Regions from separate parts of the Pseudarthrobacter humi genome, predicted to be linked through region 1. Evidence: riboswitches for the same ligand, from Rfam matches in the RefSeq annotation. Region 1 holds a riboswitch; the other holds the start of a gene.
What was found. A riboswitch is a leader RNA that binds a small molecule or an ion and turns the genes downstream of it on or off. The one in region 1 is predicted to bind glycine.
Positions count from the first base shown of each region.

Region 2: another riboswitch for glycine. It lies ahead of gcvP (aminomethyl-transferring glycine dehydrogenase); the one in region 1 lies ahead of gcvP (aminomethyl-transferring glycine dehydrogenase).

Region 1 is NZ_JANCLV010000012.1:66,540-82,285, reverse strand. Features, by position in the region: gene cycA (D-serine/D-alanine/glycine transporter) at 1-135, opposite strand, end outside; gene NFC73_RS15955 (methylenetetrahydrofolate reductase) at 125-955, opposite strand; gene lipA (lipoyl synthase) at 989-1,999, opposite strand; gene NFC73_RS15945 (L-serine ammonia-lyase) at 2,013-3,410, opposite strand; gene glyA (serine hydroxymethyltransferase) at 3,651-4,964, opposite strand; gene gcvH (glycine cleavage system protein GcvH) at 4,961-5,344, opposite strand; gene gcvT (glycine cleavage system aminomethyltransferase GcvT) at 5,473-6,585, opposite strand; gene gcvP (aminomethyl-transferring glycine dehydrogenase) at 6,608-9,460, opposite strand; glycine riboswitch at 9,621-9,718, opposite strand; gene NFC73_RS15920 (DsbA family protein) at 9,871-10,539, opposite strand; gene NFC73_RS15915 (amino acid ABC transporter ATP-binding protein) at 10,676-11,443, opposite strand; gene NFC73_RS15910 (amino acid ABC transporter permease) at 11,461-12,420, opposite strand; gene NFC73_RS15905 (ABC transporter substrate-binding protein) at 12,423-13,352, opposite strand; gene NFC73_RS15900 (SDR family NAD(P)-dependent oxidoreductase) at 13,506-14,237, opposite strand; gene NFC73_RS15895 (DUF6421 family protein) at 14,234-15,634, opposite strand.
Region 2 is NZ_JANCLV010000007.1:212,629-228,374, reverse strand. Features, by position in the region: gene NFC73_RS12535 (PucR family transcriptional regulator) at 1-629, opposite strand, end outside; gene NFC73_RS12530 (MFS transporter) at 802-2,178, shown strand; gene speB (agmatinase) at 2,175-3,173, shown strand; gene NFC73_RS12520 (GYD domain-containing protein) at 3,437-3,757, shown strand; partial or broken gene NFC73_RS12515 (glycoside hydrolase family 26 protein) at 4,050-4,862, shown strand; gene NFC73_RS12510 (DUF4193 domain-containing protein) at 5,079-5,381, shown strand; gene NFC73_RS12505 (AMIN-like domain-containing (lipo)protein) at 5,618-6,166, shown strand; gene NFC73_RS12500 (APC family permease) at 6,282-7,844, opposite strand; gene NFC73_RS12495 (agmatine deiminase family protein) at 7,858-8,883, opposite strand; gene NFC73_RS12490 (nitrilase-related carbon-nitrogen hydrolase) at 8,880-9,932, opposite strand; gene NFC73_RS12485 (Dps family protein) at 10,146-10,625, shown strand; gene NFC73_RS12480 (MFS transporter) at 10,721-12,259, opposite strand; gene NFC73_RS12475 (TetR/AcrR family transcriptional regulator) at 12,375-12,914, shown strand; glycine riboswitch at 13,009-13,106, shown strand; gene gcvP (aminomethyl-transferring glycine dehydrogenase) at 13,294-15,746, shown strand, end outside.

The DNA of each region.
Region 1 (15,746 bases):
GATGGTTTTGCCGGAGCCCATGAACAGGCCCGTGCCGATGGCGCCGCCAATGGCGATCAGCTGGATGTGCCTGTTGCTGAGCTGGCGTTCAAGGTGGGGTGTGTTGCCCGGGGTAGTGACGGTTTTACTGCTCACGTGCTGCTCCTCGAATCAATGCTGGCTGGAGTGCCGTTGGGGATGATGCGAGGCCCGCGTCGTTGGGGACCGCATCGAGGTTGTTGAAGCTGTAAAGGTGGATCCCTGCGATGCCGGGCTGGCTTTCGAGCCCGGCCACCAGGGTGTGGGGTGAGTAGCGGTCGCCGCTGAGCAGCTTCCGCGCCAAAGTTCCTTTGCTGCTGAGGAACTTCAGGGAACTTCCGACGCCGATCTGCGTGGCGAGTGCCAGCAGCTTGGTCCGCGGGACGGACCCCGCCACGCCCGCCCAGACGGGCAGGTTCACGCCTTCGCGGCGCAGGAGCGCCGCGAAGTCGAGGATTTTGGGGGCGTCGAAGCACATCTGGGTGACCACGTGCGTGGCCAGGTGCTGCTTGTCCTGCAGCGCGTCCAGCAGGTCCAGGGCGGCCACGGTGGGGTGGCCTTCCGGGTAGCCTGCCACACCGGCGCGCATCCGGCCGCCGGTGTACTGGGCGATGTCCTCGAGCAGCGGGAGGGCTGAGTCGTACGGGCCCGCTGGCTGTTTCCGGTCGCCGCCGATCACAAACACCTCGCCGATGCCGGCAGCGTCGCACTCCCGCATGATCCGGGTCAGTTCGGCCCGGTCATGGATGCTGCGCGCGGCCAGGTGCGGGATGACGGTGTAGCCGAGCGTGCTCAGCTCCACCGAAGTGCGCATGGTCCGTTCGATGCCGTGGTGCGGCAGGCACGTCATGGTCAGCGTGGTGGTCGACGGAACCAGGGCCTGGACCTGCTCAACGATCCCGGTTGAGGGGATGATTTCGATTCTTGTAGGGAACATCTTCGGTCCTTTCCTGATATCGGTTCTGAATACTCAGCTGGCGTGGGCGGCGAGCAGTGAGCTGGCTTCCTGGCGGGTGCTGCCGGAGGACTCGATGTGGGCGAGTTCGGCGGGGATTTCCCAGCCCTTCTTGCGCATCGCGGTGGCCCAGAGCCGGCCGGCGCGGTAGGAGGAACGGACCAGCGGGCCACTCATGACGCCGAGGAAGCCGATCTCGTTGGCCTCGTCCTGGAGGTCCACGAACTCCTGCGGCTTGACCCAGCGGTCCACCGGCAGGTGCCGCTCACTGGGGCGCAGGTACTGGGTGATGGTGATCAGGTCACAGCCGGCCTCGTGCAGGTCCCGCAGCGCCTCGGAGATCTCCTCGCGGGTCTCGCCCATGCCCAGGATCAGGTTGGACTTGGTCACCATGCCCAGCTTGCGGCCCTGGGTGATGACATCCAGGGACCGGTCGTACCGGAACGCGGGCCGGATCCGCTTGAAGATCCGCGGCACGGTCTCGACGTTGTGCGCGAAGACCTCCGGCTTCGAATCACAGATCGCCGCGATGTGTTCGGGCTTGCCGGAGAAGTCAGGGATCAAAAGTTCGACGCCGGTTCCCGGGTTCAGTTCGTGGATCTTCCGGACCGTCTCGGCGTACAGCCACACACCCTCATCGGCCAGGTCATCCCGGGCCACCCCCGTGACCGTGGCGTAGCGCAGCTGCATGGCCAGGACCGAGCGGGCCACCTTCGTGGGCTCGAACATGTCCACCGGGGACGGCTTGCCCGTGTCGATCTGGCAGAAATCACAGCGCCGGGTGCATTCGGACCCGCCGATCAGGAACGTGGCTTCCTTGTCTTCCCAGCACTCGAAAATGTTCGGGCAGCCGGCCTCCTCACACACCGTGTGCAGGCCTTCCTTCTTGACCAGGTTCTTGAGCTGGACATACTCCGGACCCATCTGGACCTTCGCCTTGATCCACTCCGGCTTCCGCTCCACGGGTACGGCGGAGTTGCGCTGCTCAACGCGCAGCAGCTTCCGGCCTTCTGGTGCCAGTGTCATCAGTTCTCTTCCCTTAGCATTCCACTACGTTGACGGCGAGGCCGCCCATGGCTGTTTCCTTGTACTTGGAGCTCATGTCCCTGCCGGTTTCGCGCATGGTCACGATCACCTCGTCCAGGGACACCCGGTGCGTACCGTCGCCCCACAGCGCCATCTTCGCGGCGTTGATGGCTTTCGCCGCCGCGATCGCGTTGCGTTCGATGCACGGCACCTGGACCAGCCCGCCGATCGGGTCGCACGTCAGGCCCAGGTTGTGTTCCATCGCGATCTCCGCCGCGTTCTCCACCTGCTGGGGTGTGCCGCCCAGCACCTCGGCGAGGGCGCCGGCAGCCATGGACGACGCCGATCCCACCTCGCCCTGGCAGCCCACCTCGGCACCCGAAATGGACGCCTGTTCCTTGTACAGCACCCCGATGGCACCGGCCGTGAGCAGGAACTTGACCACAACGTCGTCGCGGTCTTCCTGCGTGGCCTTGTCCATGCCGGGGGCGAAATGCAGTGCGTAATAGAGGACCGCCGGGATGATCCCCGCGGCGCCGTTGGTGGGTGCGGTGACAACCCGGCCGCCGGACGCGTTCTCCTCGTTCACCGCCAGGGCGATGAGGTTTACCCATTCCTGCCAGTACTTCGGGTCCCGGTCCTTGTCCTCCTTTTCGAGCCGCTCATGCCAGTCCGGAGCACGACGGCGGACCTTCAGTCCGCCGGGCAGCAGCCCCTCGCGCTTGAGGCTGGTTGCCACACACTCCTCCATGACGGAGTAGATGTGCAGCAGGCCTTCGCGGATTTCTTGTTCGGATCGGGAGGCAAGCTCGTTGACGAACATGACATCGCCGATGGACAGGCCCTTGGACTGGCACCGGCCCAGCAGCTCGGCAGCGGTCCGGAACGGCAGGGGCAGTTCCTTCTTGGACTCGTCGAGTTCCTTCAGGGCCGCGTCCTCTTCGCCTTCGCGGACAATGAAGCCGCCGCCGACGGAGAAGAACGTGGCCTTGTGGACGACTTCGCCTGCCTCGTCAGTGACCGTGAAGGTCATGCCGTTGGTGTGCCGCGGCAGGACTGTGAGCGGGCGCAGGACCATGTCCTTGACCCCGTACGGCAGGGGCACGGAACCGGCGAGCTGGAGGGTGCCGGTTTCGGCGATCGCGGCGAGCCGCTCCTCCACCTCGGCCGGCAGGATCTTCTCGGGGTGGAAACCCTCCAGGCCCAGCAGGATGGCCGTCATGGTGCCGTGGCCGTGGCCGGTTGCGGCCAGCGACCCGTACAGGTCCACCCGCAGCCCGGCCACCCTGTCCAGGCTGCCGGAGCCCTTGAGCTCCTCGGCAAACACCGCGGCAGCGCGCATCGGCCCCACAGTGTGAGAGCTCGACGGCCCGATCCCGACGGAGAACAAATCAAAGACTCCAACGGCCATGTGCGTTTCCTAACTTAATAATTAATTGGTCGGGTTGGGTGGCGCCTGACCGAATTCCTCCGCGTGCTGGCTCGTACCTCGCCTCTGACGCACGCTTCCGGAATCCGCCCAGTCACCCGCGAACGTCACCAAAGGCGACGATCCCCGCGAGTGCCGGTGGGACTGGCATCCGGCAGCGTGCGTCAAAGCGACGAAGGAGCAGCACGCAGAGGATGTTAGTCCCACCGGTACGGGCAGAAGCTAAACGCCCGGGTAAAGCGGGTGGGCGGCGGCGAGTGCCTCTACCCGGTGACGCAGGCCGGAAAGGTCCGCGTCGGCGTCGGCAATCAATGCCTCGGCGATGATGTCCGCAACTTCACGGAAGGCTGCCTCGCCGAAACCACGGGTGGCCAGCGCGGGGGTGCCGATCCGGAGGCCGGAGGTGACCATCGGCGGGCGCGGGTCGAACGGCACGGCGTTGCGGTTGACGGTGATGTCAATCGCGGCCAGGCGGTCCTCGGCCTGCTGGCCGTCCAGCTCGCAGTTGCGCAGGTCAACCAGGACCAGGTGCACATCGGTGCCGCCGGAGATCACGTTGATGCCCTTGGCGGTGACGTCCGGCTGGACCAGGCGGTCGGCCAGGATGCTGGCGCCGGCGAGGACGCGCTCCTGGCGTTCCTTGAACTCCGGCGTGGCTGCGATCTTGAAGGCCACGGCCTTGCCGGCGATGACGTGCTCCAGCGGGCCGCCCTGCTGTCCGGGGAAGACAGCCGAGTTGATCTTCTTGGCGATCGCGGCGTCGTTGGAGAGGATGATGCCGCCGCGCGGACCGGCGAGGGTCTTGTGCGTGGTGGACGTGGTGACGTGGGCGTGCGGCACCGGGCTCGGGTGCAGGCCGGCTGCCACCAGGCCGGCGAAGTGCGCCATGTCCACCATCAGGAAGGCACCCACCAGATCGGCGATCCGGCGGAATTCGGCGAAGTCCAGCTGGCGGGCGTAGGCCGACCAGCCGGCGACGATCAGCTGCGGCTTGTGCTCCAGCGCCAGGCGCTCCACCTCGGCCATGTCAATGGTGTGGGTGTCTTCGCGGACCTGGTACGGGACCACGTTGTAGAGCCTGCCGGAGAAGTTGATCTTCATGCCATGGGTCAGGTGGCCGCCGTGGGCCAGGTTCAGGCCCATGATGGTGTCGCCGGGCTTGATCAGCGCGTGCATGACCGAGGCGTTGGCCTGGGCGCCGGAGTGCGGCTGAACGTTGGCGAACTCGGCACCGAACAGAGCCTTGACGCGGTCGATGGCCAGCTGCTCGATGACGTCCACGTGCTCGCAGCCGCCGTAGTAGCGCTTGCCCGGGTAGCCCTCGGCGTACTTGTTGGTCAGGACCGAGCCCTGCGCCTGCATCACAGCAACGGCCGTGTGGTTCTCGGAGGCGATCATTTCCAGGCCATTGCGCTGGCGGCCCAGTTCGTCGTCGATCTTGGCGGCGATCTCCGGGTCCAGCACCGACAGGTCCGTGTCCAGGCTCGCGGAGACTACCTGCTCAAAAGCTGCGGTGCCTGCAGCGGCGGCGCTCACAGTTCGCCACCGTTTACTTCGGCGTATTCCTGGGCGGACAGCAGCGGGCCCTCGGACTCGACGGTGACCTTGAACAGCCAGCCGGCACCGTACGGATCGGAGTTGATCAGTGCGGGATCGCCGACGGCGTCTTCGTTGATTTCCGTGACCTCGCCCGTCACCGGGGAGTACAGGTCAGAGACGGACTTGGTGGATTCGATCTCGCCGCAGGTCTCCCCCGCGGTCACCGTGGAGCCAACCTCGGGCAGGTCCACGTAGACAATGTCGCCCAGCGCCTCAGCGGCAACAGCGGACACGCCAACAACGGACGGACCAGAGCCATCAAAGGCAATCCACTCGTGCTCGGCGGAGTACTTCAGTTCAGCGGCAACCTTAGCCATGTTGTCTATTCCTTACGTTTCGAATTCAAAAGTGAGAGAGCGTTGGCCCAAACACCGCAAAAGGTGAGAGAGCGTCGGCCTAAAACGTGCGTTATGTGAGAGAGCGTCTGGCTCTGGGATTGGGAGGACTACTTCTGGCGCTTGTAGAACGGCAGGGCGACAACTTCGAAAGGCTCTGCCTTGCCGCGGAGGTCGATGTCCAGGGCGGTGCCAATTTCGGCGTGCTCGACGTCGATATAGGCCATCGCGACCGGGTAGCCAAGGGTGGGGCTGGGCTGGCCGGAGGTGACTTCGCCAACCACAGCGCCGTCCTTGAGCACCGGGTAGTGCCCGCGGCCGGCGCGACGTCCGAGTCCCTTCAAGCCCACCAGCTTACGCTTGGATCCGGCGTCCTTGGCGGCTTCCAGGGCGGAGCGGCCCACGAAGTCGCCTTCCTTGGACTTGAGCGCCACAACGCCGCCCAGGCCGGCGTCGAACGGTGACCGTTCGAGGGAGAGTTCGTTGCCGTAGAGCGGCATGCCGGCTTCGAGGCGGAGCGAATCGCGGGAGGCGAGGCCGCACGGAACGATCCCGAACTCAGCCCCTGCTTCGGCGACGGACGCCCACAGGGAGGCGGCGCCGTCGTTCGGTACGAAGAGTTCGAAGCCGTCCTCGCCGGTGTAGCCGGTGCGGGCCAGGATGACGTTGTGGCCGGCCACGGTGAGTTCGTTGAACGCGTAGTACTTCAGGTCGGTGACCAGTGCGTGCTGGGCCTCGTCGGTGAGCTTGAGCAGGATGGCCTCGGCCTTGGGGCCCTGGACCGCGATCAGTGAGGTGATGGCGGAGGCGTCCTCCACCTTCACGTTGAACGCCGTGGCGCGTTCGGCCAGCGCGACGGCGACGGTGGGGGCGTTGCCCGCGTTGGGGACCACGAGGTACTTCTCGTCGCCAAAGCGGTACACGATGAGGTCATCGATGATGCCGCCGTCGGCATTGCAGATGAGCGAGTACTTGGCCTTGCCGTCCGCGATGGCGGAGAGCTTGCCCACCAGGGCGTAGTCCAGGAACGCGCCGGCTTCCAGGCCGGAGACCCAGACTTCGCCCATGTGGGAGAGGTCGAACAGGCCGGCAGCCTTGCGCACCGCGTGGTGCTCGGCCAGCTCGGAGCTGTACTTAAGGGGCATCTGCCAGCCACCGAAATCGGTGAAGGATGCGCCGAGTTTCTTGTGCTCTTCGTAGAGAGCGGTGTAGTTCTCAGTCATTGTGAAAGCCTTTCACACGAAACTAGTTCGCGAATTCCTCGATGGGCGGGCAGGAGCAGATCAGGTTGCGGTCTCCGCCTGCGCCGTCGATGCGTCCGACGGGCGGGAAGTACTTGTCCTGCTTGAGCGACGCGAGGGGGAAGGCTGCCTGCTCACGCGGGTACTCGCGGTTCCAGTCGGAAGATACGACGGCGGACGCGGTGTGGGGTGCGTGCCGCAGCGGGGAGTTCTCGACGGCGAAGTCGCCGTTGGCGACCTGGTCGATTTCCTTCCGGATGGTGATCATCGCATCGATGAACCGGTCGATCTCCACCAGGTCCTCGGACTCGGTGGGTTCCACCATGAGCGTGCCGGCCACCGGGAACGCCAGGGTGGGGGCGTGGAAGCCGTAGTCGATGAGGCGCTTGGCCACATCCTCCGCGGTGACGCCGGTCCTGGCCGTCAGGTCGCGGAGGTCCAGGATGCACTCGTGCGCCACCAGCCCGCCCTCGCCCGTGTAGAGGACGGGGAAGTACTCGTTCAGGCGGGCCGCAACATAGTTCGCCGCCAGCAGCGCCGACTTCGTGGCCTCGGTCAGGCCTTCGGCACCCATCAGCTTCACATACGCCCATGAAATGGGCAGGACACCGGCGGAGCCGTAGTTGGATGCGCTGATGGCCACCCCGTGGCCGGCTTCGTGCGCTGCCTTGTTGGCGTCACTGGGCATAAAGGGTGCCAGGTGGGCCTTGGCTGCGACCGGGCCAACGCCGGGTCCGCCGCCGCCGTGCGGGATGCAGAAGGTCTTGTGCAGGTTCAGGTGCGAGACGTCGCCGCCGAACTTGCCCGGCTGCGCGAGGCCCACGAGCGCGTTGAGGTTGGCTCCGTCCACGTAGACCTGGCCGCCGGCAGCGTGCACGGCGTCGCAGATTTCGGTGACGTCGGCGTCGTACACACCATGCGTGGAGGGGTAGGTGATCATGATGGCCGAGAGCGCGTCCTTGTGGGCCTCGATCTTGGCGTAGAGGTCCGTGTGGTCGATGCTGCCGTCTGCAGCGGTGGCCACCACAACCACCTTCATGCCGGCCAGGACGGCCGAGGCGGCGTTGGTGCCGTGCGCCGAGGCCGGAATCAGGCAGACCGTGCGCTGGTCATCGCCGCGGGAGAGGTGGTAGCCGCGGATGGCCAGCAGGCCCGCGAGCTCGCCCTGCGACCCGGCGTTCGGCTGGAGCGAGACCTGGTCGTAGCCGGTGATTTCCGCGAGGTCAGCTTCCAGCCCGCCGATCAGTTCGCGCCAGCCCACGGTCTGGGAATCCGGGGCGAACGGGTGGATCGAGGCGAACTCCGGCCAGGAAATGGCCTCCATCTCCGCCGTCGCATTCAGCTTCATCGTGCAGGAACCCAGCGGGATCATGGTCCGGTCCAGCGCCAGGTCCCGGTCACTCAGCCGGCGGATGTAGCGCAGCAGCTGGGTCTCGGAACGGTGCGTGTTGAACACGGGGTGCTGCAGGTACTCCGAGGTGCGGAGCACCGATTCGGGCAGTTCAAAGCCCTTCGCGTCCACAACCGGACCGGCGCCGAAGGCGACGGCGATCGCGGACAGGACATCCGTCGTCGTGGTTTCATCAGCGGAAACGCCGACCGTGTCCTCATCGATGAGGCGCAGGTTGATGCCGCGCGCTTCGGCGGCGGCGATGACCTTGGCGGCCTTGCCCGGGACGCGGACGGTGACGGTATCGAAGAAGGTCTCGGTGACCAGTTCGCGGCCGGCGACCTTCAGCGTGGTGGCCAGCGTGCGGGCGTTGTGGTGGACCCGCTCGGCGATCGCCTTGAGGCCGTCCGGGCCGTGGTAAACGGCGTAGAACGAGGAGACGATGGCCAGCAGTGCCTGCGCGGTGCAGATGTTGGACGTGGCCTTCTCACGACGGATGTGCTGCTCACGGGTCTGCAGCGCCAGACGGTACGCGGGGACACCGGCGTCGTCCTTGGACACCCCCACCAGGCGGCCCGGCATGGACCGCTCCAGGCCCTTCGCCACGGCCATGTAGGCCGCGTGCGGGCCGCCGAAGAACAGCGGCACCCCGAAACGCTGGGTGGATCCGACGGCGATGTCCGCGCCCTGCTCCCCGGGAGGGGTGATCAGGGTCAGCGCCAGCAGGTCGGCGGCGACGGTCACGAGCGCGCCGCGCTCCTTGGCCTCGGCAATGACGGCGGTGTGGTCGAACACGCGGCCGGAGACACCCGGCTGCTGCAGGACAACACCGTTGATGACGCCGTCGGGCAGGCCCTGGGACAGGTCGGCGACCTCGACCTCGAAGCCGAGAGCCTCGGCGCGGCCCCTGACGATCGCGATGGTCTGCGGGAGGCAGTCGGCGTCGAGGACGGTCTTGCCGTCATGCGCCGTCTTGTTCTTGTTGGCCCTGCGCATCATCAGCACGGCCTCGGCCACGGCGGTGGCTTCATCCAGCAGCGACGCGTTCGCGATGGGCAGGCCCACCAGGTCCTGGACCATGGTCTGGAAGTTCAGCAGCGCTTCGAGGCGGCCTTGGGAGATCTCGGGCTGGTACGGGGTGTAGGCGGTGTACCAGGCCGGCGCTTCAAGGATGTTCCGGCGGATCACCGCAGGCGTGACCGTATCGTAGTAGCCCTGGCCGATCATCTGGACGGCAGTCTTGTTCTTCGCCGCGAGCTTCCGCAGCTCGGCAAGGACCTCAACCTCGCTGAGGGCGTCCTTGAGGGCCAGCGGCTTGGCCTGGCGGATGGAGTCGGGGACGGCAACGTCCACGAGGCCGTCAACGCTGTCATAGCCTACGGCCTTGAGCATGGAGTCGATATCGGCCTGGCGGCGGGCACCAATATGCCGATCGGCAAAGGTGGAAGGGGACGACTGGATGGTCATGAAGGAACTCCATAATTCAGGTGGCGCGCTGGGTACGCCACATTGATTCGGGTTCCTCCCCGCTCTGTATCGGACCTGAGAGTTTCCGCGACCACTGCTTGCCGCAGGGTGACGCTTGCACCGTCGGTGAGCCCGTTGCCGGACTGCTTTCCAGAGTTGCCTAACCGCGGCGGTACGTGGGCCTGAGAGATTCCTGGGGAGGATTTGCTCCTACGGCGCCTGCTGAACGTACCGGCAGGACTCTCCCGCCGCAGATCAAAAGCATGTGCCACTTTGTCCGTGACACGTCTCACAGGTTAGCCGGATTCTGGATTGCGTGCAAGATTTCCGGCATCCCGCCACCATCGGTTGCTCCGTAAAGGCGCTTTTGGGCGCTCAAGGGCCCCTACGGAGCAACCGATGGGGACCTGCTACCGGACGGCGTCGTCGAGCAGCTGCCGGAACTGGGCTTCGGTGTTGAGGGTGAGTTTTTCGCCGTTGAGGAAGAACGTCGGTGTGCCGGTAACACCCAGGGCTTTCCCGTCCGCGATGTCCCGGCGGATCCGTTCCTTGGTGTCCTCGGCAACAACATCCTGATCGAACCGGGCCATGTCGAGGCCGAGACCTTCCGCGTAGGTCCGGAAGAGGGCGGCCTGGGAGTCCTGCTTTCCGCCCCACTCGGGCTGGGTCGCGAACAGCTTCGTGACCATCGGCTCGTAGTGCCCCTGGCGCGCGGCCGCTTCGACAGCGAGCGCTGCGGTGCCGGAATTCAGGTGTCCGGGCAGGGGGAAGTAGCGGTGGGTGAACGTGATCCTGTCCCCGTACTCCTCCTTCAGCTCCGCCACCAGGGGCTCGGCGGCGCGGCAGGCCTCGCATTCGAAATCCAGAAACTCGACCAGCTGGGCTTTTTCGGCCGGTGGGCTGGTGAGCCGGTGACTGTCTTCCCTCGCCACCTGGGAATCAGCGGACGCCGACGGCGCGGGCGTGGCAGGTTTGATTGCGGTAAACACGGCGAACCAGATCACGCCCCCAGCCACAAGGACCGCCATAATTGTCCAGATAGCGACCCGGACGTTGCGCGCGACAGTAACGGCACTCATCAGCCAGTGTTCCCCCTCAGCTCAGAACCCAGTACCTCGATCATAGCCAGCGCGCCACCGCCAATGCCGGTCCGGGCATGATCCGCTTCGGACATCACGCCCGGACCGTCTGGGCCGGACCGTCGGGGTTGAGCCGTCAGAGAACTTTGGAGAGGAACTCCTGGGTGCGGGCCTGCTGCGGATTGGCGATGACGTCACGCGGGTTGCCGCTTTCGACGACGACGCCGCCGTCCATGAACGTCAGTGTGTCTCCGACCTCGCGCGCGAAGCCGATCTCGTGGGTCACCACGATCATGGTCATGCCGGACGTGGCCAGATCCTTCATCACGCTGAGCACTTCGCCCACGAGTTCCGGGTCCAGGGCCGAGGTCGGCTCGTCGAAGAGCATCAGTTCCGGTTCCATCGCCAGTGCACGGGCGATGGCCACGCGCTGCTGCTGGCCGCCCGAGAGCTGCGCGGGATAGTGGTTGGCGTGGTTTCCGAGACCGACACGGTCCAGGAGCTCCATCGCGCGCGATCTGGCCTTCACCTTGGATTGCCGCTTGACCTGGGTGGGCGCCTCGATGATGTTCTGCAGCGCCGTCCGGTGCGGGAAGAGGTTGAAGCGCTGGAAGACCATGCCGATCTCCCTGCGCTGGGCGGCGGTCTCTTTGACGGTCAGGTCATGCAGGCGGCCGCGGGTTTCGCGGTAGCCGATCAGTTCCTCGCGGACGTGGATCCGGCCGGCGCTGATGGTTTCCAGCATGTTGATGCAGCGCAGCAATGTGGACTTCCCCGACCCGGACGGCCCGATCAGCACGGAAACCTCGCCCTGCCGGACCGTCATGTCGATCCCGCGGAGCACATGGTGCTCTCCGAAGTACTTGTGGACCCCGTCGATCCGGACGAGGGTCTTCCTTGTCATGACGTCGTTGGTGATGGTCACGGTAGCTCATCCTCTTGTTTGGGTGCTTTGGCTGCGGCGGCCGCAGGGGTCGGCCTGACCGGGGCAGGGACGATGTTGTCCACGCCCTTTCCGAAGTGGCGCTCAACGTAGTACTGGCCCACCATCAGGATGCTGGTGATCACCAGGTACCAGAGGGCGGCCACGATCAGCAGCGGAATGGGCAGGTAGCTGCGGTTGGCGATGCCGTTGGTTGCGAATGTCAGGTCCAGGGTGAACGGCACCGCGAGCACCAGCGAGGTGGTCTTGAGCATCCCGATGGTCTCATTGCCGGTGGGCGGCACGATGACGCGCATGGCCTGGGGCAGAATGATCCGCCACATGATGTTGGACTTGCGCATCCCCAGGGCCTCGGCGGCTTCCATCTGGCCGGAGTCGACAGACTTCAGGCCGGCGCGGAAGATTTCGGCCAGATAGGCTGACTCGTTCAGCCCCAGGCCCAGGATTGCTGCCATGAAGGCGGTGATCACGTCCTGCGTGCTGAAGCTGAACAATTCCGGTCCGAACGGAATCCCCAGGGCGATCTTGGGATAAAGCACCGAAATGAGGCCCCAGAACACCAGCTGGGTGTAGACCGGTGTGCCGCGGAAGAACCAGACCCAGGTCCAGCTCACGCCGCGGAACAGGGGATTGTCCGACTGGCGCATGAAGGCCAGGAGAATGGCCAGCGTGATGGCGATCGCCATCGAGAGGACTGTCAGCAGCAACGTCCAGCCGATGCCCTGGATGACGAGCACGTCCATGAAATAGGTGCCGACGATGTCCCAGCGGAAATTGGTATTGGTGACCAGGCTCTGGCCCAGCAGCGCGGCGAACAGCAGGATGAGGACGGCGCCGGCCCAGCGGCCGGGATGGCGGACCGGAACGGCGTCGATCAGTTCCGGTTTCCGGTGCGCGGCACTGGTCCTGCGGTCGCTTGTATCGGTGGGTGCGAGGATGCTCAATTGCCTACCGCCGGGTTCACTTCAGACTTCGTGACGGCGCCCTTGGTGTTGCTCCAGGTGTCCAGGATTTTCGCGTAGGTCCCGTCGCTGATGAGTTTGTTCATGACGTTTTTCATGAGCTCGGACAGGGCGGTGTCGCTTTTGGCGACCGCGATGCCTTGCGGTGCCGCAGCGTAGACATCGCCGAGGGCCTCCAGCTTGCCGCCGGTCTGCGAGAGGGCATAGCCGATGATGGGGGAATCGGCGGCCATGGCGTCGATGCTGCCGTTCACCAGACGGGTGGTCACGTCTGTCTGCGTTTTCAAAGTGACGACGTTGACGCCCGGTTTTCCGGCATCCGTGCATGCCTTGGACCGGCCGGAGACGTCGGGGTCCTCCTGGGTGGTGCCGGTCTGCACGCCCACGGTTTTGCCGCAGATGTCATCGACGCTGAAATTCTTCGGGTTGCCCTTCTGGACGGCCCACAGCGTGCCGGCATTGAAGTAGCTGACCATGTTGACGGCCTTCAGCCGCTCCTCGTTGATGGTGAAGGAGGAGATTCCCAGATCGTACTTGGCACCGAGAGCGGGCAGGATTCCCGTGAATTCCGACGTCTGGACCCTGACCTTCAGGCCGAGGGTCGCACCGATGGCCTTGGCGAAATCCACATTGTAGCCCACCGGGGTCTGGCCATCGGCGCCGCCCAGGGATTCGGCAGGTGCGTACGTTGTGTCGGCACCCACCGTGAGGGTGCCCTTGCTCCGGATGGCCTCAGGGACGCTCGCGGCGAGGGCATCGTCCCTGGCCACAGAGGCGGGATCAAAGCCGGCGGAACCCGGGGCAGCTCCCCCCGAGATCTGTGATGCATTGGTGCAACCGGTCAGAGAAAGAAGGCCGATGGCGAGACTCGCCAGTGCCTTTGTCCTCTTGGACGGAGAAAACGACATTGTTTACCTCTTGGTTGGGTGTGGCCCATGAATGGGACTGTTTTCTGACTGCCTGCACGCAGGTCGGCGTGCGGGCGCGCCCGTACTGGCGCTTGGTGGATCTCCCTACCTGCTTCCCGGTAGGGACAGGCGAAGAATCGGGATAGGTGAAGATCAGCCCAGGGGTAGGCGGGAACCGTTGAGTTCGGCGGCGGACCTGCTGAACAGGGCGGCCGAAGCGGCTCCGAGATCCTTCACATGGGTGAATCCCGGGAATTTCCGGTCGGGCTGGGAAGCTTTCATCTTGTCGTCGACGAGGGCCTTGACCACGAACACGACGGCAGCTGACCGCTGTGGCTGGCGGTCGTTCGTGCTGCCGGATTGTGAGCTGCGGAAGCCGTCGGCCACCGCCAGCGTCCAGGCTTCGGAAGCGGCCTTGATCGCTGCGTAGGCGGCACCACCTGCGGAGGGATTGGCGGCTGCCTGGGCAGACACGATGGCCAGTCGGCCCGCCGGGGACTTTTCAAGGTCGTCGTAGAAGGCGCGGCTGGTGTTTCGCAGTGTCGTCAGGACGCTGGTGTGCAGAAAGTCCCAGTCGGAGTCCTCCTGCCCCGGTATGCCGTCGCCGCCGCGCCAGCCACCCACCAGGTGGATGAGGCCGTCGAGGGGTCCAAGGTCCCGCCGGACCGTGGATGCCAGTTCCCGGACGGCCGCGGGTTCTGCGAGGTTGCAGGTGTACCCGGTGACGTTGGGCCAGGACTGTGCGAGGTTCTGCACGCGTTCAGTGTCCAGGTCCACGGCGGCGACGCGGAATCCGGCGCCGCTGAGGGCCGATACGACGGCGGTCCCGGCCTCGCTGGTGGAGCCGGCCACCATAACGGTCCGGCGTCCGTCGGGAGCCATCATGCCGCGTCCTGGCGGCTGCCGCCGCCGTTTGGCTCGCCGGTGATTCCGGCCGTGGATTCGATGACGTTTCTCATCTTTTTCTCCAGTGCTTCGTAGAACATTGATAGTGGGAACTCGTCATCAAGCACCTGGTCGGTCAGGCCCCGAGGAGGGCCGTGAAGGGCCAGCGCCCCGGGCCCTTTGGCCCAGAGGGATGCGGGGTTCGGGGTGACTGTGGCGCTGATGAATTCATAGGCCGCCAGCCAGTGAGCGGTTTTCGGGCGGTCAATTGAACGCCAGTACAGCTCCTCGATCTGCTTCCCAAGTTCGATAACAACCTCGGGCGCTTCCGACCAGTCGATGGACAGTTTCGAGTCCGTCCAATGAAGCACCTTGTGCTGGTGCATCCATGCGAAAAGGAGCTGACCGCCAAGTCCGTCGTAATTGCGGACCCGGTTTCCTGTCATCGCGAACCGGAAAATCCGGTCGAAGATGACGGCATACTGGACGAGTTTCGCGTGGTTTCGCGCCTCCGGCGGCGCGTTCTCATCCCTCTCGATACGGACGGATTCGCGGAATGCCGTCAGATCGCACCGCAGCTCTTCCAGGGTGTAGAGAAAGTACGGCATCCTCTGCTTGATCATGAATGGATCAAACGGCAGATCCCCGCGCATGTGCGTCCTGTCATGGATCAGATCCCACATCACGAAGGTTTCCATGGCCAGCTGAGGGTCTTCAAGCAGGCGCCGCGCTCCGTCGGGAAGAGTGAGGGACGTGATGTCGCTGGCTGCGGCCACTACCCTCCGGAACCGCTCAGCCTCGCGATCCGCGAAAATACCACCCCAGGTGAACTGCGGCGTTTCACGGACGGCTACGCTCTCGGGAAACAACACCGCCGAGTTCGTGTCATAGCCGGGTGTGAAGTCGATGAAGCGGATGGGTACGAACAGCGGGTTCGAATACTCTGCACCTTCGAGTTCAGCGATGAACTCCGGCCACACCACTTCGAACAGCACGGCCTCCACGAAGCGGTTCGGGCTGCCGTTCTGCGTATACATAGGGAAGACCACCAGATGCGGCAGTCCGTCGATTCGGTGCTGCTGTGGTTGGAATGCGAGCAGGGAATCCAGGAAGTCCGGGACCCCGAACGAGGAGGCAGCCCACCGCTCGAAGTCAACTTCCAGCCGGGCCAGATACTCCGCATCGTGCGGGAACGAAGGGGCCAACTCCCTGAGTGAAGCCGTGATGGTGGTGACCTCGTACAGGGCTCGGTCATGGTCCCCCGGATCAGGTATCGAGCCGTCCTTCACCTGGATCTGCTGCAGTTCTCCGGCGGCCCGTTTCAGCTCGGTCCAGGACGGGTTTGAGGCAAGCAGGGCACCTATTGAGGAGCGGGATACGTGTTTTGTTGCAGTCATTGCTACGGCGTCCTTCCTTCTCTGTGACCCGCGTAACACTAGTGAACAGAAAGACATCTTCATCTAAAAACAGAGGCGCAGTAAGCAAGTCTTAGTCTAAATTCGGGAAATA
Region 2 (15,746 bases), on a different contig from region 1:
CGATGCCACTGGAAGTTCTTGGTGGCCGCCGACGCCGGCCCCACGCGTTGCTTCAGCTCCGCCGCCAGCGCGGCCGGGAGCGCCTCACTGTCCGGGTGCCACGGGTGCAGGCATCGCCGATCCACCACGAACAGCTGTGAATCTATTTCAGCGGCTACTCCGTCGAGCAGCGTCTGCCACTGATTTCCCGCTCCGGCAAGTCGGAGAAGATCATAAATCCTGGCCGTCTGCCGCAGCCTGCGCGATTCCTCCAGGAGGGAAGACTCCGCGACAGACCGGGCGATGGCGATAAACGGCAGGGGATAGGGCACATTGACCACCGGCAGCGGGAGGGCATTGCAGGCATCGATGAATCCCGGCGTGAGCTGCGGGGCGTGCATTTTCTCCCCCACAGCCAATGCGCTGGCGCCGGCCCGGACCAGCGACTCAGCGAGTTCGACCTGACCGGCGGCATCCGGCGGAATCGATAACCCGTTGGTCATCATGATCTCGCCGCCGGTGACCCACTCCCACAACCGGGGAAGATCCGACGTGTGCGCCCACGTGATGCGGTTTCCAAGTCCTTCGGAACCCGCAAGCAGGCTCAGGCCCAGCTGCGGCTCGGCAATGAGCTCGGCAACAGTAATCACGACCGGGTGCTCCTTCTTTCGGTACAGGTGGCGGCCTTGTGATCTTATACAAATGTCTAGGCGCCTTCATCATTTGTGATCGATTGACGAATATCCGACGTGACGGCCGTCACCCATGATTAAGTCACTTACTTCCCGGCTCGACGAGAGCATTCACGAGAGAGGGTTTGCAATGAGCGCAACGAGCAATCTCATTGATGACGCCCCACTGACGAATTTTCACAAGAAGCTGACCTTCTTTGCCTCTGGGGGTCCCTTCATTGACGGCTATGCGCTGTCAATCATCGGAATCGCCCTGATCACCATGACCCCGGGACTCCGCCTGAGCACCGTGGAGGTCGGGCTGATCGGAGCTGCCAGCCTGGTCGGCATCTTCTTCGGCGGGGCCATCTTCGGGTGGCTGACGGATAAGATCGGCCGGCACAAGATGTACATCGCGGACCTGCTGGCACTGGCACTCTTCTCCGTTCTGAACGCCTTCGCCACCGAGGTCTGGCACGTTGTGCTCTGCAGGTTCCTCCTCGGCATGGCCATCGGCGCCGATTACCCGATTGCCACCTCACTGCTCGCCGAATTCCTTCCGAAGAAGCACCGGGGACGTCTCCTGGGTGCCACGTTCGTGGTCTGGGCGGTCGGCGCGGCAGCCGCCTACGCCGTCGGATTCCTGCTCCGCGACACCGGGCCGGACGTCTGGCGCGTTATGGTGGCCAGCCCGGCGATTTTCGCCATCGTCACTCTGCTCTGCCGGCTGGGCACGCCCGAGTCGCCGCGCTGGCTGCTGTCCCGTGGCCGCCGCAGTGAAGCGGAAGCCATCATCAAGAAGGTCTACGGCGAACAGTACACCCTCGCCGACATTGCCTCAGACAGCGAAGGTCTGGCCAAGCAGGGCAGGTTCCTGGACATCTTCAGGGGGCAGGCATGGAAGCGCACGCTCTTTGTCTCCATTTTCTGGACTGCCCAAGTGATCCCGCTCTTCGCGGTCTATACGTTCGCCCCGGACCTGCTGGCCGCCATGGGCATGACGGGTGACGCCAACCTGTACGGCGGGTCCTTCCTGATCTCCATGCTGTTCGTCGTGGGCGGCATCCCGGGTTTGTGGCTCGTAGAGAAGATCGGCCGCCGGAAGCTGCTCCTGTGGAGCTTTGGCATCATCGTGGTGGCACTGGCCATTCCCGCCTTCATCCCGAATGTCCAGGCCGCGCCGCTGTTCATCGCCCTGGCAATCTTTGCCCTCGCCTCCGGAGCATCGAGCTTCCTCGAGGTTGTCTACCCCAACGAACTCTTCCCCACGGAAGTCCGGGCCACAGCAGTCGGCTTCGGCACGGCCATCAGCCGCGTGGGCTCGGCAGCCAGCACCTACCTGATGCCGGTCGCAATCATCAGCTTCGGAGCTGCCGGCTCGCTGCTCATCGGCGCTGCCATCTCCCTGGTGGGCCTGGTGGCGACGTTCCTGCTCGCGCCGGAAACCGCCAACAAATCCCTCACCGAACTCACCACGGAAAAAAAGCCGGTAGCCACCGCAACCAACAAAGAAGGATCACTCGTATGACCACGCACAAGCCAATCGGTCCCGTCGATGCAACGAAGGTACCCCGGTATGCCGGGCTTGGCACGTTCGCCCGGCTCCCGCACATCGATCGCGTGCCGGACTACGATATTGCAATCGTCGGAGTGCCGTTCGACGGCGGCTCCTCCTTCCGCCCGGGCGCCCGTTTCGGTCCCGCAGCCGTCCGTGAAGCGTCCCGGCTGCTGCGCCCCGGCTACCATCCGGAACTTGACGTCGAGCCCGTGTATGAAGCCCAGGTGGTGGACGCCGGCGATATCGCCTGCACGCCCTACGACATCACCCGGGCTGTACGCGAAATCGAGGAGCAGGCGCGGCCCCTGATCAGCGAGGACAAGAGACTCATCGCCATTGGTGGGGACCACACCATCGCCCTGCCCATGCTGCGGGCGCTGAACCAAGTCCACGGGCCGGTTGCCCTTCTGCACTTCGATGCTCACCTGGACACCTGGGACACTTACTTCGACCAGCCGGTCACGCATGGAACCATTTTCCGCAGGGCCTTCGAAGAGGGGCTGCTCGTAGAGGACAAGTCCATGCACGTGGGTATCCGCGGGCCGGTCTACGACCGTGAGGATTTTCTGCGCGACCACGAGTTCGGGTTCCAGATCATCAGGTGTTCGGACTTGGACGTCATTGGTGTCCCCGCTGCCATCCGGAGGGTTAAGGAGCGTCTGGGCGATACGCCTGTCTACGTTTCCATCGACATTGATGTCCTGGACCCGTCCTACGCTCCGGGCACCGGGACACCGGAGATGGGCGGCCTGCACTCCCGTGAGCTGCTTACCCTCTTGAGGGGCCTCAACGGTATCAACATCGTAGGGGCCGATGTCGTCGAGGTAGCCCCCGCGTACGACCACGCAGACATCACTGCTCTTGCGGCCGCAACCCTGGTCTTTGATCTGCTGGGGCTGATGGTGAACCGCTCCAACGGAGCGACCATCAGAGGCGCCGACGCGCTGGAAGCCGCGGTCGTTTAGGCACCACGGCTTGCTGGCCCGCGGACTCCCGTGGGCCAGCAAGGGCGCTCGAACCCCTCGAACGCAAGCCCGCGAGCGGCCTGTTGTCACTGCCTTTTGTCGGCGGGAAGGCGGATACAAACAACCGTTGCCAGTTGCCGGGGGAGGGGCCTAGAATCGGCCCACAGCCCCAGCCGGGGAGAACTCCAGAACCCTTCACTCATCCCCTGTTCTGGGCGTGCGGATAGGTTCGTGTTCTGGGCACAGCAGAACAGGAGTGGGCCATGTCCAAGTATTTCTTCCAAGCAAACTATGTGGGCCAGGGCATCAAAGGCCTGATGCAGGAGGGTGGGTCCAAGCGTCGGGACGCGGTTGTCAAGGCCTTGGAGTCGGTTGGGGGATCACTGGAGTGCATCTACTACGCGTTCGGCGAGACGGATGTCCTGGGGGTCTTCGACGTTCCCGATCAGCCGAGTGCTGTTGCCCTTTCATTGATGATCAATTCCACCGGCGCCGTGGACCTTCATCTCACCCCGCTCATGACACCCGAGGATATTGACGCAGCTGTGGGCAAGACACCTGCCTACCGGGCCCCCGGTCAGTAACAGCTTCGACTGGGCTACCTCGTGTAGCGCCAGTCGAACCTTCGGTGACCAGAAGGGACGGCCGGCAGGACCCACCAGAGAGCCGCGAGTTCCTTTCAAAGGTATTCGAAAAAATCCAGTCTGGTTTCGGCGTCCAACCCTTAGGATCAGGAAAGTGCCGGTAGGCACCACCTGACTGGCGGATTCCCAACCGCCTTGCCGATTGCGGGGGACCGATCGCCATGCTCCGAATTTTGAAATCTATCGCGGCAGTGGTTGGCCTGGGTCTGGCTTTGGGGCTGATGCCGGCCCCGGCGGCGAACTCGATGAAGTGGCGCAGTTGGCCGGGGAAAGCCCGGCCACGGTTCTGTTCTACAAGGACTTTCTCCAGGCGCCGCCCATCGCCGAGATGGACTCCGTCCGGGCACGCGGCGCCGTCCCGCTCATAACCTGGGAGCCTTGGGCCTGGGGCGGCGGATTGGAGCAGCCCGCCCACTCCCTGGACCGAATTGCCGCCGGCGACTTTGACGCCCACATCACGCAGTGGGGCCAGGCGCTGGCGGCCTGGGTCCAGCCGGTCCAGCTAAGGTTCGCCCACGAGATGAACGGCAACTGGTACCCGTGGGCCGAAGGCGTCAACGGCAACCAGCCCGGCGACTATGTGGAAGCCTGGCGCCATGTTCACGACGTCGTTTCTGCCACCGGAGCCGGCAACGTGTCCTGGGTTTGGAGCCCGAATGTTCCCTACTACGGTTCCACCGATCTCGCCGGCCTCTTTCCCGGCGCCGGGTACGTGGATGTTGTAGCCCTCGACGGGTACAACTGGGGCACGTCCGCCTCCTGGAGCGGCTGGATATCGCCGCAGGATCTCTTCGCTCCGGGAATAGCCCAGTTGCGTACTTTGGCACCCGGAGTTCCCATCTTGATCAGCGAGACAGCTTCCAGCGAAGCAGGGGGCAGCAAGGCTGCCTGGAACAGTGAGCTCGTGTCGTATCTGGCGGCCCAGCCTGATGGTGTCGGCTTCGTCTGGTTCCACCTCCAGAAAGAAACCGACTGGCGCATCAACAGCAGTGCCGCCTCCGCCTCAGCGTTCAAGTCCGCATTGCAGGCGCGCCGGACCCCCTGACTCGGTAGTCAGGTACGTGCCTTGTTGTCCCGGCGGACCAGCCGCAGCAGGGCAACACCAACCAGCATCCCGCCAAGCGCGGTCAGCAGAGTAGAGGACGAAGCGGCGAAATCTGTCTGGTTGGCCACACTGTTGCCCAAGTAGCGGCATAATGACCTAAACTGCTTCACTGAGGTGCCTGAAATGGTGCCGTGCAGCGACGAAAGTGAACACGCCATGGCTACCGATTACGACGCTCCACGCAAGACTGACGACGAGGCTTCCGCCGAGTCGCTGGAGGCCCTGCAGGCATCCCGCAGCGGCAGTGCCCAGACGGCAGTCATCGACGTCGAGGAGACCGACACCGCCGAAGGCATCGACCTTCCCGGAGCCGATCTCTCCGGCGAAGAACTGACCGTCATTGTGGTTCCCGAACAGTCCGATGAGTTCACCTGCTCATCCTGCTTCCTGGTCCGGCACCGGTCCCAGATTGCACGCGAAAAGAACGGCCTGAAGTACTGCATCGAGTGCGAAGGCTGAACGGCCGACGGCGGCACTCCAGTGAGGTGCGCCGGCGTCGTTATTATGCATAACGGCAGGGTGCAGAAACGGTGTTAATAGCGTTTCGATGGCCCCGCAAAGTGCTTCAGAATTACGCCCGCGTGACCGGAACCAGGGCCGATTAACGGTTCCGTGCCGAAGCGGCAACAACCCTTTTGAGTGGCCTTGGAGACTCCTACGCTTGAGCTACCTAATCACTCGAAGGGTGGCCCGCAATGAAAAAGATTCATACGTGGCTGACAGTCATTTTGATGGCTGTCGGATTGGGTTTCCTGGCTCCGGGGCCCGCCTCGGCAACCACATCGTATTGCGGACTCGTATGGGGATCGCTGGCTGAATCAGACCCGGCCATGAGCACCGCATCCGTCACCAACGTCCGGACAGGGCAGCACTACTGCTTTGACCGGATGGTGGTTGATCTCAACGGCCCTGTTGCCGGCTACACGGTTCAGTACGTTCCGACCGTGGTCCAGGACGGTTCAGGTTTTGAAATCCCGCTGTTGGGCTCAGCATTCCTCCAGGTGACTGTGAACGCACCGTCCTATGACAGCAATTACAACGTCACCTACAGCCCGGCGGCAAAGGCCGAACTGTCGAACGTGTCGGGATACCAGACCTTCCGGCAGGTGGCCTACGCGGGCAGCTTCGAAGGCTACACCAGCATCGGACTGGGCGTCCGCGCCCGGCTCCCGTTCCGGGTCTTCACCCTGGACGGACCCGGATCCGGATCCCGCATGGTGGTGGATGTAGCGCACTTCTGGTGACCCGCGGTTCGCTGCTGAACCGCCGTTGAGGCAGCAAGATCAGGAAACCAAAACGGCGCCCTGCTCCGGAGACTTTCCGGGCAGGGCGCCGTGCTGTGTGCTGTGGGTAGGGCAACTACTCCGGGACCACCAGTGCTGGAGTGTCCCGGCGGATGGTTTCGCCGCGGAAGAACCCCGGGCGGAGGCGTGCCATGATCACCATCAGCACAGCCCCGAGCGCCAGGATCCCGATGCCCAGGACAAAGACCAGTCCAACCCCGAAGACCTCGGAGCCGCTGCCGAACTCCGGCGCCCAGCTGTCGATGGCTGTCTGCAGGAAAACCACAAACAGTCCGACACCGCCCGCTACCGGGCAGAGCAGCCGCAGCATGAAGTTGCGGACGTTGCTGAACACGCTGTTCCGGAAGTACCAGGCGCAGGCGATCGCGGTCAGGCCGTAGTAGAAGCAGATCATCAGGCCAAGGGCCAGGATGGTGTCGTTCAGGACGTTTTCGCTGATCACATGCATCACCGCGTAGAACCCGGCGGACAGGATGCCCGCCGCCACTGTGGCGAAGCCCGGCGTCGAGAAACGCTTGCTGATGTGGCTGAACGGCGCAGGCAGCGCGCCGTAGTGGGCCATGGCCAGCAGGCTGCGCGACGGCGACGTGAACGTCGACTGCAGGGACGCGGCCGAACTGGACAACACCGCGAGCGACATCAGGATGGCGAACGGCCCCATGATCGGCGAGGCCAGCGCCGTGAAGAGGTTCTCGTGGTTCTCGGCGTTGTTCAGGCCAATCCCGGTATCGCCGACGCCGGCGAACATCATGGTGGCGATGCTTACCAGCAGGTAGATCCCCAGGACAACGACGGCAGTGAGGGTGCCTGCCAGTCCAGCCGTCTTTTTGCCGTTGGCGGTTTCCTCATTCACGGTCAAGCACACGTCCCAGCCCCAGTAGACAAAGATCGACAGTGAGATGCCGGCAGCGATCTGCCCGAACGTCTCGATCCTGGTGACATCGAACCACTCCCAGCTGAACGGGATGGCCGTTTCCGACGTGGACCAGTTCGCGAACGCCATGCCCACGAAAAGCCCCAGGACCAGCAGCTGGAATCCGACGAGTCCGTACTGGACCAGCTTGGTGGTGTGCAGGCCGCGGTAACTGATCCACACCGCCAGGGCCACGAAGACGAAGCAGGTCAGCACGTTCAGCGGCTTGTTGGCCGCGAGGTCCGCGAGTTCAGGCGCACCCGTCAGCTGTGACAGGAAGAGATAGAAGAAGTCGACGGCCACGCCCGCCAGGTTGGACAGGACGATGATGTTGGCGGCCAGCAGTCCCCAGCCGCCCATCCAGCCCACCCAGGGGCCAAACGCCTTGGTGACCCAGGTGAACGTCGTGCCGCTGTCCGGGGAATCGGCGTTGAGTTCCCGGTAGGCGAGTGACACCAGGATCATGGGGATGAAGCCGATCAGGAAGATCACCGGCAGCTGGAGCCCGGCTTCATTGATGGTGGGCCCCAGGGCACTGGTCAGCGTGTAGGCCGGTGCGATGGTGGAAATGCCAAGAACGACGACGGCGAGGAGGCCCAGCTGCCCGCCCTTCAGTCCTTTTGCGGTGATGCCGTGCGCCGAGCCGGCCGGGTCGGTCCCGGAAGGCTGGCCTGCGGCGGTGCTCGTGCGGGTGGTTTGAGTCATTGTCCAGCGCTTTCTACGAGGCAGCAGGCTGCTGTTGGGTGATGCAGTGGATGCCGCCGCCGCGGGCGAAGAGCTCACGGGCGTCAATGCCGACCACACGCCGGCCGGGGTACGCCTCCGACAGGATCTGCAGCGACTTGTCATCGTTGGGGTCCCCGAAGGTACAGGCGATGACGCCGCCGTTGACCACGACGTGGTTGATGTAGCTGTAGTCGACAAAGCCTTCGTCATCCCAGAGCACTTCAGGGGCGGGGACTTCGATGATGTTCCACTCCCGTCCGGCCGCGTCCCTTGTGGTGCGCAGGTGCTCGATGATGTCCCGGCTGACCTGGAAGTCCGGGTGGCGGGGGTCCTGCTGGGAATGCACCAGCAGGGTGCCGGGGGAGGGGATGGCGGCCACGATGTCCACATGACCGCGCGTGCCGAAGCGTTCCGAGTCGCGGGCCAGCCCGCGCGGGAGCCAGACCACCTGGGTGGCGCCGATGGTCCGGGCGAGCTCGGCTTCGACGTCGGCGCGGCTGAGTCCCGGGTTGCGGCCCGGATCCAGCTGCACGGTTTCGGTCACCAGCACGGTTCCCTGGCCGTCCACCTGGATGCCGCCGCCCTCGTTGACCAGCGCGGACACGATGTGGGTGGCGCCGGATCGGCCCGAGACTTCACCGGCGATCAGCGAGTCCTTGTCCCAGCGTGCCCAGTCCTGGGCGCCCCAGCCGTTGAACACCCAGTCGACGGCGCCGAGGCGCCCGTCCTGGTCCAGGACGAACGTGGGGCCGATGTCCCGCATCCACGCATCGTTGAGCGGGGCGGCAAGTACCTCGACGTTCCGGTTCAGATAGCGGGCGGCGATGCCGACGTCGTCGGGGTCCACCACCACGGTGACCGGCTCAAATTCGACGGCGGCGTTGGCCACCGCTGCCCAGGTGGACCGGGCAGCGTGGGCATCTTCCTCCGTGTCGCCCAGCGTGTAGCCGCCGGTGGGAAAGGCCATCCACAGCCGCTCCTGCGGAGCGGTTTCGGCGGGCATGCGCCACGTGCTCATGCGGTTGCCCCGGTGTTTACTGCCGACGTCGGAATCCCTGAGTGTTCGCCGCCGAGCGGCTGGTCACGGCGTACGGGTTCCGTGAGCCGGCCGTAGGTATCGGGGCGGCGCGTGGACAGGAAGGGGAAGAGCGTCAGCCAGTCCCGCCGCTGGTCTAGGTCGAGGTCTGCCACCAGCACTGCGGAGGCGTCACTCGGGGCCTGCACGAGGACGCGGCCGTAGGGGTCGGAGATGAAGGAGGAGCCGTAGAAGTTCAGCGTTCCTTCACTGCCCCAGCGGTTGGGGGCAATCATAAACAGGCCGTTGGCGATGCCGTTGCCCACGATGACCTGCTGCCACAGCGGCTGGGTGTCGAAGTCCGGGTGGTCCGGCTCGGAACCGATGGCGGTGGGGTAGACCAGGATCTCTGCGCCACCGAGGGAGTAGAGCCGGGCCACCTCCGGGAACCATTCGTCCCAGCAGGTGGGCATGCCCAGCCGGGCGCCGCCCAGTTCTGCCGGCGCGTGGACCTCATAGGCATCCGCGGCCGCCGGCCCCGGGCGGAAGAACTTGTCTTCGGAGTAGCCGGCGGTGACAGGGATGTGGAGCTTGTGCGTGCGGGCGAGCAGTTCGCCCTCGGACGACACCAGGACGGCGGTGTTCAGCCCCAGGCCGTCGTCGCTGCCGTCCGGGTTCGGCGCCTGCTGGTACAGCGAGGCATGGACAGCCACGCCGTGGCGGCGGGCCGACTCGGCAGCAAACCGGAAGGTGGGTCCGGTGAGCAGGTCCTCAGCGATGTCCGACGGCCGGGGCCGCACCGCTCCAAGGCGCGTGGTGTCATTTTCCGGGCAGGTGTCCGCGGGGTACCGGGAAAGCGTGAGTTCGGGCAGGAACACCACCGTGGCACCGAGCCTGGCGGCGCGGCCGATTCCCTCGTCGAGTTCGGCCTGCAGGACGGCAGTGTCTGCATGCCAGCGGTGCTGCACAACACCCACACGAAGGGCAGGGCGGGCGGACGGCGTTGTCCGGGCCAGGGACGTGGGTGAGTCGAGGCAGGAAATTTCAATCATGTGCTTACTTCCAGTGAGACGACCGTCACTAAATGAATGACGTTCATTTAGTATGGAGGGTCGACGGCTTTCGCGCAATGGTTTAAATGAATTCCATTCTTTTATGACGCTCCGGCCAGATTAGTAAGCTCACTGAGAAATTTGCTACCGGCCTGCCGCGATCGATCCCGTGGCTGATAGCGTCGGGACTACTGGACCAATCGAGGAGGATTTATGAAAGCTTCACCGACCCTGACCAATAACCTGCAGGCCGTACTTGCGGACCTGATTGAGCTGCACCTCCAGGGCAAGCAGGCCCACTGGAACATTGTGGGGACCAACTTCCGGGACCTTCACCTGCAGCTGGACGAAATCGTGGATGCCGCCCGGCAGTTCGCGGACGACATGGCCGAGCGGATGCGCGCCCTGCATGCCCTGCCGGACGGCCGCAGTGCCACCGTGGCCAAGTCCACCAGCCTGGCGCAGTTCCCCGACGGCCTCATCAACACGAAGGACGCGATCGAGCGGATCGTTGCCGCGCTTGAGGCTGCAGTGGGCACCATGCGCAAGGTCCATGACGAAGTGGACGAAGAGGATCCCACCACTGCGGACCTGCTCCACGCATTCATCGCCAAGTTGGAGCAGTACGCGTGGATGGTGAATGCCGAGACCATGAAGGCCTCCGCCAGCGTCACTGCCCCTGACGCCAAGTAAGAGTCGGCCCTGACGAGGCCACAAGCGCCCGGCGCCGGAAGGACTTCCTGCGCCGGGCGTTTTTGTGCGCTCGCCGGCTTGCCGAAGACGAGCGCCTAGCGCGCCGTCGGAACTTTCCGGAGTACGACGGCGGCAAGGACTGCCGCGCCCGCCATCAGTACCAGCGCAATCGCCGCAGTGGTGTGGACGCCCGAATCAAACGCCAGGCGTGCTGCGCCGCGAAGGGCTTCGGCCAGCGGAGCAGGCAGGCCGGCGGCCAGCTCCACGGCGCCCGCCAGGGTTTCACCCGCCTGGTGTACTGCAGTCCCCGACGCCGTTTCCTCCACCCCGGCCGGAAGCCGGAGATTGTGCTGGTAGGAAGCGGTCAGGATGGAGCCCAGCACCGCCGTCCCCAGCAGTGACCCCACCTCATAGCCCGTTTCGGAGATGGCGGCCGCCGCTCCTGACTTCTCCGCTGGAACAGAGCCCAGGATGAGGTCATTGGAAATGGTTTCCGCTGTGCCCACGCCCAGGGCGAGGATCAGCAGCGCGGCCAGCAGGAGGGCCGGCCCGGAGCCGTGGTCACCGAAGACTACGATTCCGTAGCCCGCGGCGCTCAGGGCCAGGCCACCCGCCACCACAAAGCCCGGACGCACCTTCCGGACCAGCGGCACCACTGCCAGCCCAGCCAGCACTGTGGCCACCAGTGCCGGGATCATGGCAATTCCGGCGGCCGACGGCGTCATTCCGTCCAGGAGCTGCAGGTGCTGGGCGAGGAACAGGATGAAGCCGTTGAAGGAGAACAGGGCCAGCACGTTTGCCGTGATGGCAGTGCTGAAGACCCGGTTGCCGAACAGGGACATGTCCAGCAGGGGGCTGGCCAGCCTCTGCTGGCGGCGGACAAAGACGACGCCCATGGCCAGGCCAAAGGCAACAAGACCCACAGGAGTGGCCCCGAAACCATCGGTCGCCAGCTCCTTGATGCCATACACAATGGGCACCATTACCAGCAGGGACAGGGCGATGCTGGGCACGTCCACCCGGCCGGGGCGCGGATCTTTTGATTCCGGGATGAACGCAGGGCCGAATGCCAGCAGGGGCAGCATGATGGGCACGGCGACCAGCAGGATGGCGCCCCACCAGAACTGCTCCACCAGCCACCCGCCGAAGATGGGACCCAGGGCGGCGCCGCCGGAGAAGCCGGCAGCCCAGATTGCAACGGCCAGCCGACGCCGGTTTGGGTCCGGAAAAATGTTGCGGATCAGGGACAGGGTTGAGGGCATCAGCATGGCCCCGAAGAACCCCAGCATGGCCCGTCCCGCTATCAGCCACTCCGCGCTGGGGGCAAAGGCAGTTGCTGCTGATACCGCGGCGAAGCCAACACTGCCGGTCAGCAGCAGCCGGCGGCGCCCTATCCGGTCGCCCAGGCTGCCCATGGCGACCAGCAATCCGGCAAGCACCAGGGGATAGGCGTCCACAATCCACAGCAGCTGGACTCCGGTTGTCTCCAGGCTGCTCGCGATGGCCGGAAGCGCGAATGTCAACGCAGTGTTGTCCACCGCAACCAGGAGCACCGGAAACATCAGCAGGGCCAGCGCGAGCCAATCCCGCCAGGGCGCCTTGGCGGGCCCTGACGGCCAGAAATCGGCGGCCATAGTGGATGTGCTTCGGGTGTTCTGGTTGGACTGTGCGGACAACGTCATGCTGATAACTATACCGTCCAGACGGTACAGTTAAGAAACGGGACCCGGAGCGTGCATGATTGGAGCCATGGCCAGAAATCCCGTCGCACGCGACGCAGTCCTCGACGCTTTTGAAGAACTCCTGATCGACGTGGGGGAGCGGGCTGCCACTTTGGATGCAGTGGCAAAGCGGGCAGGCGTGTCCAAGGGCGGGTTGCTCTATCACTTCCCCAACAAGGAAGCGCTGATCGCCGCGGTGCTGGAGCGGCTGGACCGGCTGGCCGTCGAAGACCTCGCGCTGATGGCCGCAGCAGCTGAAGGTGCGGCGGCATACTTCATCCGTTCCTCGCTCTGGTCCGACTCGCCCATGGACCGATCCTTCGTGGCCGCCACGCGCCTGGCTGAAGTGGCCCATGAAGAGGCCCGGCGCCGCTTTGCCGCCATCCAGCAGCAATGGCTGGACCTGATCGCGGCCGACGTCGGCACGGCCATGGCGAAAGCCGTGCTCTACATGGGGGACGGGCTGTATTTCAACGCCATGTGGGAAAGCGGCACCACCGGGGACGGCATGGGCAGGCAGGGAGACATTGAGGAGCTCCTCGCTGCCGTGGAGCGGCTACGCGGCTGAACCCGCCGACCTCATTTGCCCGGCGGCCCGGGGCGTAGGAGAATTGGACCGCGTGGCGACCCTCTGCGGCCGCCACAAAATCTGAATATGCCTTTGATCTGCGGCGGGAGAGTTCTGTTAGTAGGTACAACAGGCGCCGTAGGAGCAAATCCTCCCCAGGAATCTCTCAGGCCCACGTACCGCCGCGGCCAGGCAACTCTGGAAAGTGGCAGGCCGTCCGCCTGAAGCGTCCCGGATCACTCCGGAATGTCAGGACCGCTGTGCCTACCGACGGTGCAAGCGCAGCCTTGCGGAAGCAGGCTGGGCGGAAACTCTCAGGTCCCAGACAGAGCGGGGAGGAACCCGAGTCGATGTGGCGTACCCAGCGCCCGCCTTAGTAATGGAGTTCCTTGTGAGTGTTAATTCGGCCTCGGCCACTTTCGTTGACCGGCATATTGGTGCCCGCCGCCAGGCCGATGTCGACTCCATGCTCAAGGCCGTCGGCTACGGCACTGTGGACGCGCTGGTGGACGTTGCCGTCCCCGACTCCATCCGCCAGGCCAAGCCGCTGGCCCTCAAGGACGCCCTCAGCGAGGTTGAGGTCCTTGCGGAGCTGCGGAAGCTGGCTTCGAAGAACAAGACTGCTGTGCAGATGATCGGCCAGGGCTACTACGATACGGTCACGCCTGCGGTGATCCGCCGGAACATCCTGGAGGCGCCGGCCTGGTACACCGCCTACACCCCGTACCAGCCCGAGATCTCCCAAGGCCGCCTCGAAGCGCTGCTGAACTTCCAGACCATGGTCCAGGACCTGGTGGGCCTGCCCATCGCGAACGCGTCGCTGCTGGATGAAGCCACCGCCGTGGCCGAGGCCGTGCTGATGATGCGCAGGGCCAACAAGAACAAGACGGCGCATGACGGCAAGACCGTCCTCGACGCCGACTGCCTGCCGCAGACCATCGCCATCGTGAAGGGCCGCGCCGAAGCCCTCGGCTTCGAGGTCGAGGTCGCCGACCTCTCCCGGGGCCTGCCCGACGGCGTTATCAACGGGATCGTCCTGCAGCAGCCGGGTGTCTCCGGCCGCGTGTTCAACCACGCCGACGTGATCGCGGCTGCGAAGGAGCGCGGCGCGCTCGTGACCGTCGCCGCCGACCTGCTGGCGCTGACCCTGATCACCCCGCCGGGGGAGCAGGGCGCGGACATCGCCGTCGGCTCCACCCAGCGTTTCGGGGTGCCGCTGTTCTTCGGCGGCCCGCACGCGGCCTACATGGCCGTAGCCAAGGGTCTCGAGCGGTCCATGCCGGGCCGCCTCGTCGGGGTGTCCAAGGACGACGCCGGCACCCCCGCCTACCGCCTGGCGCTGCAGACCCGTGAGCAGCACATCCGCCGGGAGAAGGCCACGTCCAACATCTGCACCGCGCAGGCACTGCTGGCCATCGTCTCCTCGTTCTACGCCGTTTACCACGGCCCCGACGGCCTCAAGGCAATCGCCGAGCAAGTCCACAGCCACGCTGCAACCATCGCCGCGTCCCTGAAGGCGGCCGGCCTGGACGTCCTGCACACAAGCTTCTTCGACACCGTCACGGTTTCCGTGCCCGGCAAGGCTGCGGCCATTGTTGCCGCAGCAGAGGCCAAGGGCATCAACCTGCGCCACATCGACGGCGACACCGTCGGCGTTTCCGCCGATGAAACCACCAGCCCGGCCATTGTTGCCGGTGTGCTGGAAGCCTTTGGTGCCGCGGCGGTGGACGCGGTCGCCGGGACTGACGCTGAGTTCGCGCTGGATGCCGCCGTCGAGCGTTCCTCCGGTTACCTGCAGCACCCCGTGTTCAACACGCACCGTTCCGAGACCCAGCTGCTGCGCTACATCCGCAGGCTCAGCGACCGGGACCTGGCGCTGGACCGGACCATGATCCCGCTGGGTTCCTGCACGATGAAACTGAACGCGACGGCGGAGATGGAGGCCATTTCCTGGCCGGAGTTCGCCTCGATCCACCCCTTCGCCCCGGATTCCCAGACCGTGGGCTGGCGCGAACTCATCGCCGATCTCGAAGACCAGCTCACCGAGATTACTGGCTACGACCAGGTCTCCCTGCAGCCGAACGCCGGGTCGCAGGGTGAGCTCGCGGGCCTGCTGGCGATCCGCGGCTACCACCACTCCCGCGGAGACCAGCAGCGCAATGTCTGCCTGATCCCGGCGTCGGCCCACGGCACCAACGCCGCCTCGGCTGTCCTGGCCGGCATGAAGGTGGTTGTTGTCGCGACGGCTCCTGATGGCAGCATCAATCACGTTGACCTTGACGCCAAGATCGAGGCGAACAAGGATGTCCTCTCGGCGATCATGATCACCTACCCTTCCACGCATGGTGTGTACGACGCCGATGTCCGTGAGGTGTGCGATTCAGTGCACGCCGCGGGCGGCCAGGTGTACGTGGACGGCGCCAACCTCAACGCGCTCGTTGGCCTCGCGCAGCCGGGCAAGTTCGGCGGCGACGTCTCGCACCTGAACCTGCACAAGACCTTCTGCATCCCGCACGGCGGCGGCGGCCCCGGCGTTGGCCCGGTCGCGGCGAAGGCGCACCTGGCACCGTTTATGCCGGGCAACGCGGCTACCTGGACCGAAGGTAATGACGTCCCGATCTCCGCATCACGGTTCGGTTCTGCCGGTGTCCTGCCGATCTCCTGGGCATACGTGAAGCTGATGGGTGCCGAGGGCCTGACCGACGCCACCAAGTCCGCGCTGCTCGCTGCGAACTACGTTGCGGCACGGCTGAACGAGTACTTCCCGGTCCTCTATACCGGTGAGGGTGGGCTGGTGGCACACGAGTGCATCTTGGATCTTCGCGGGCTGAC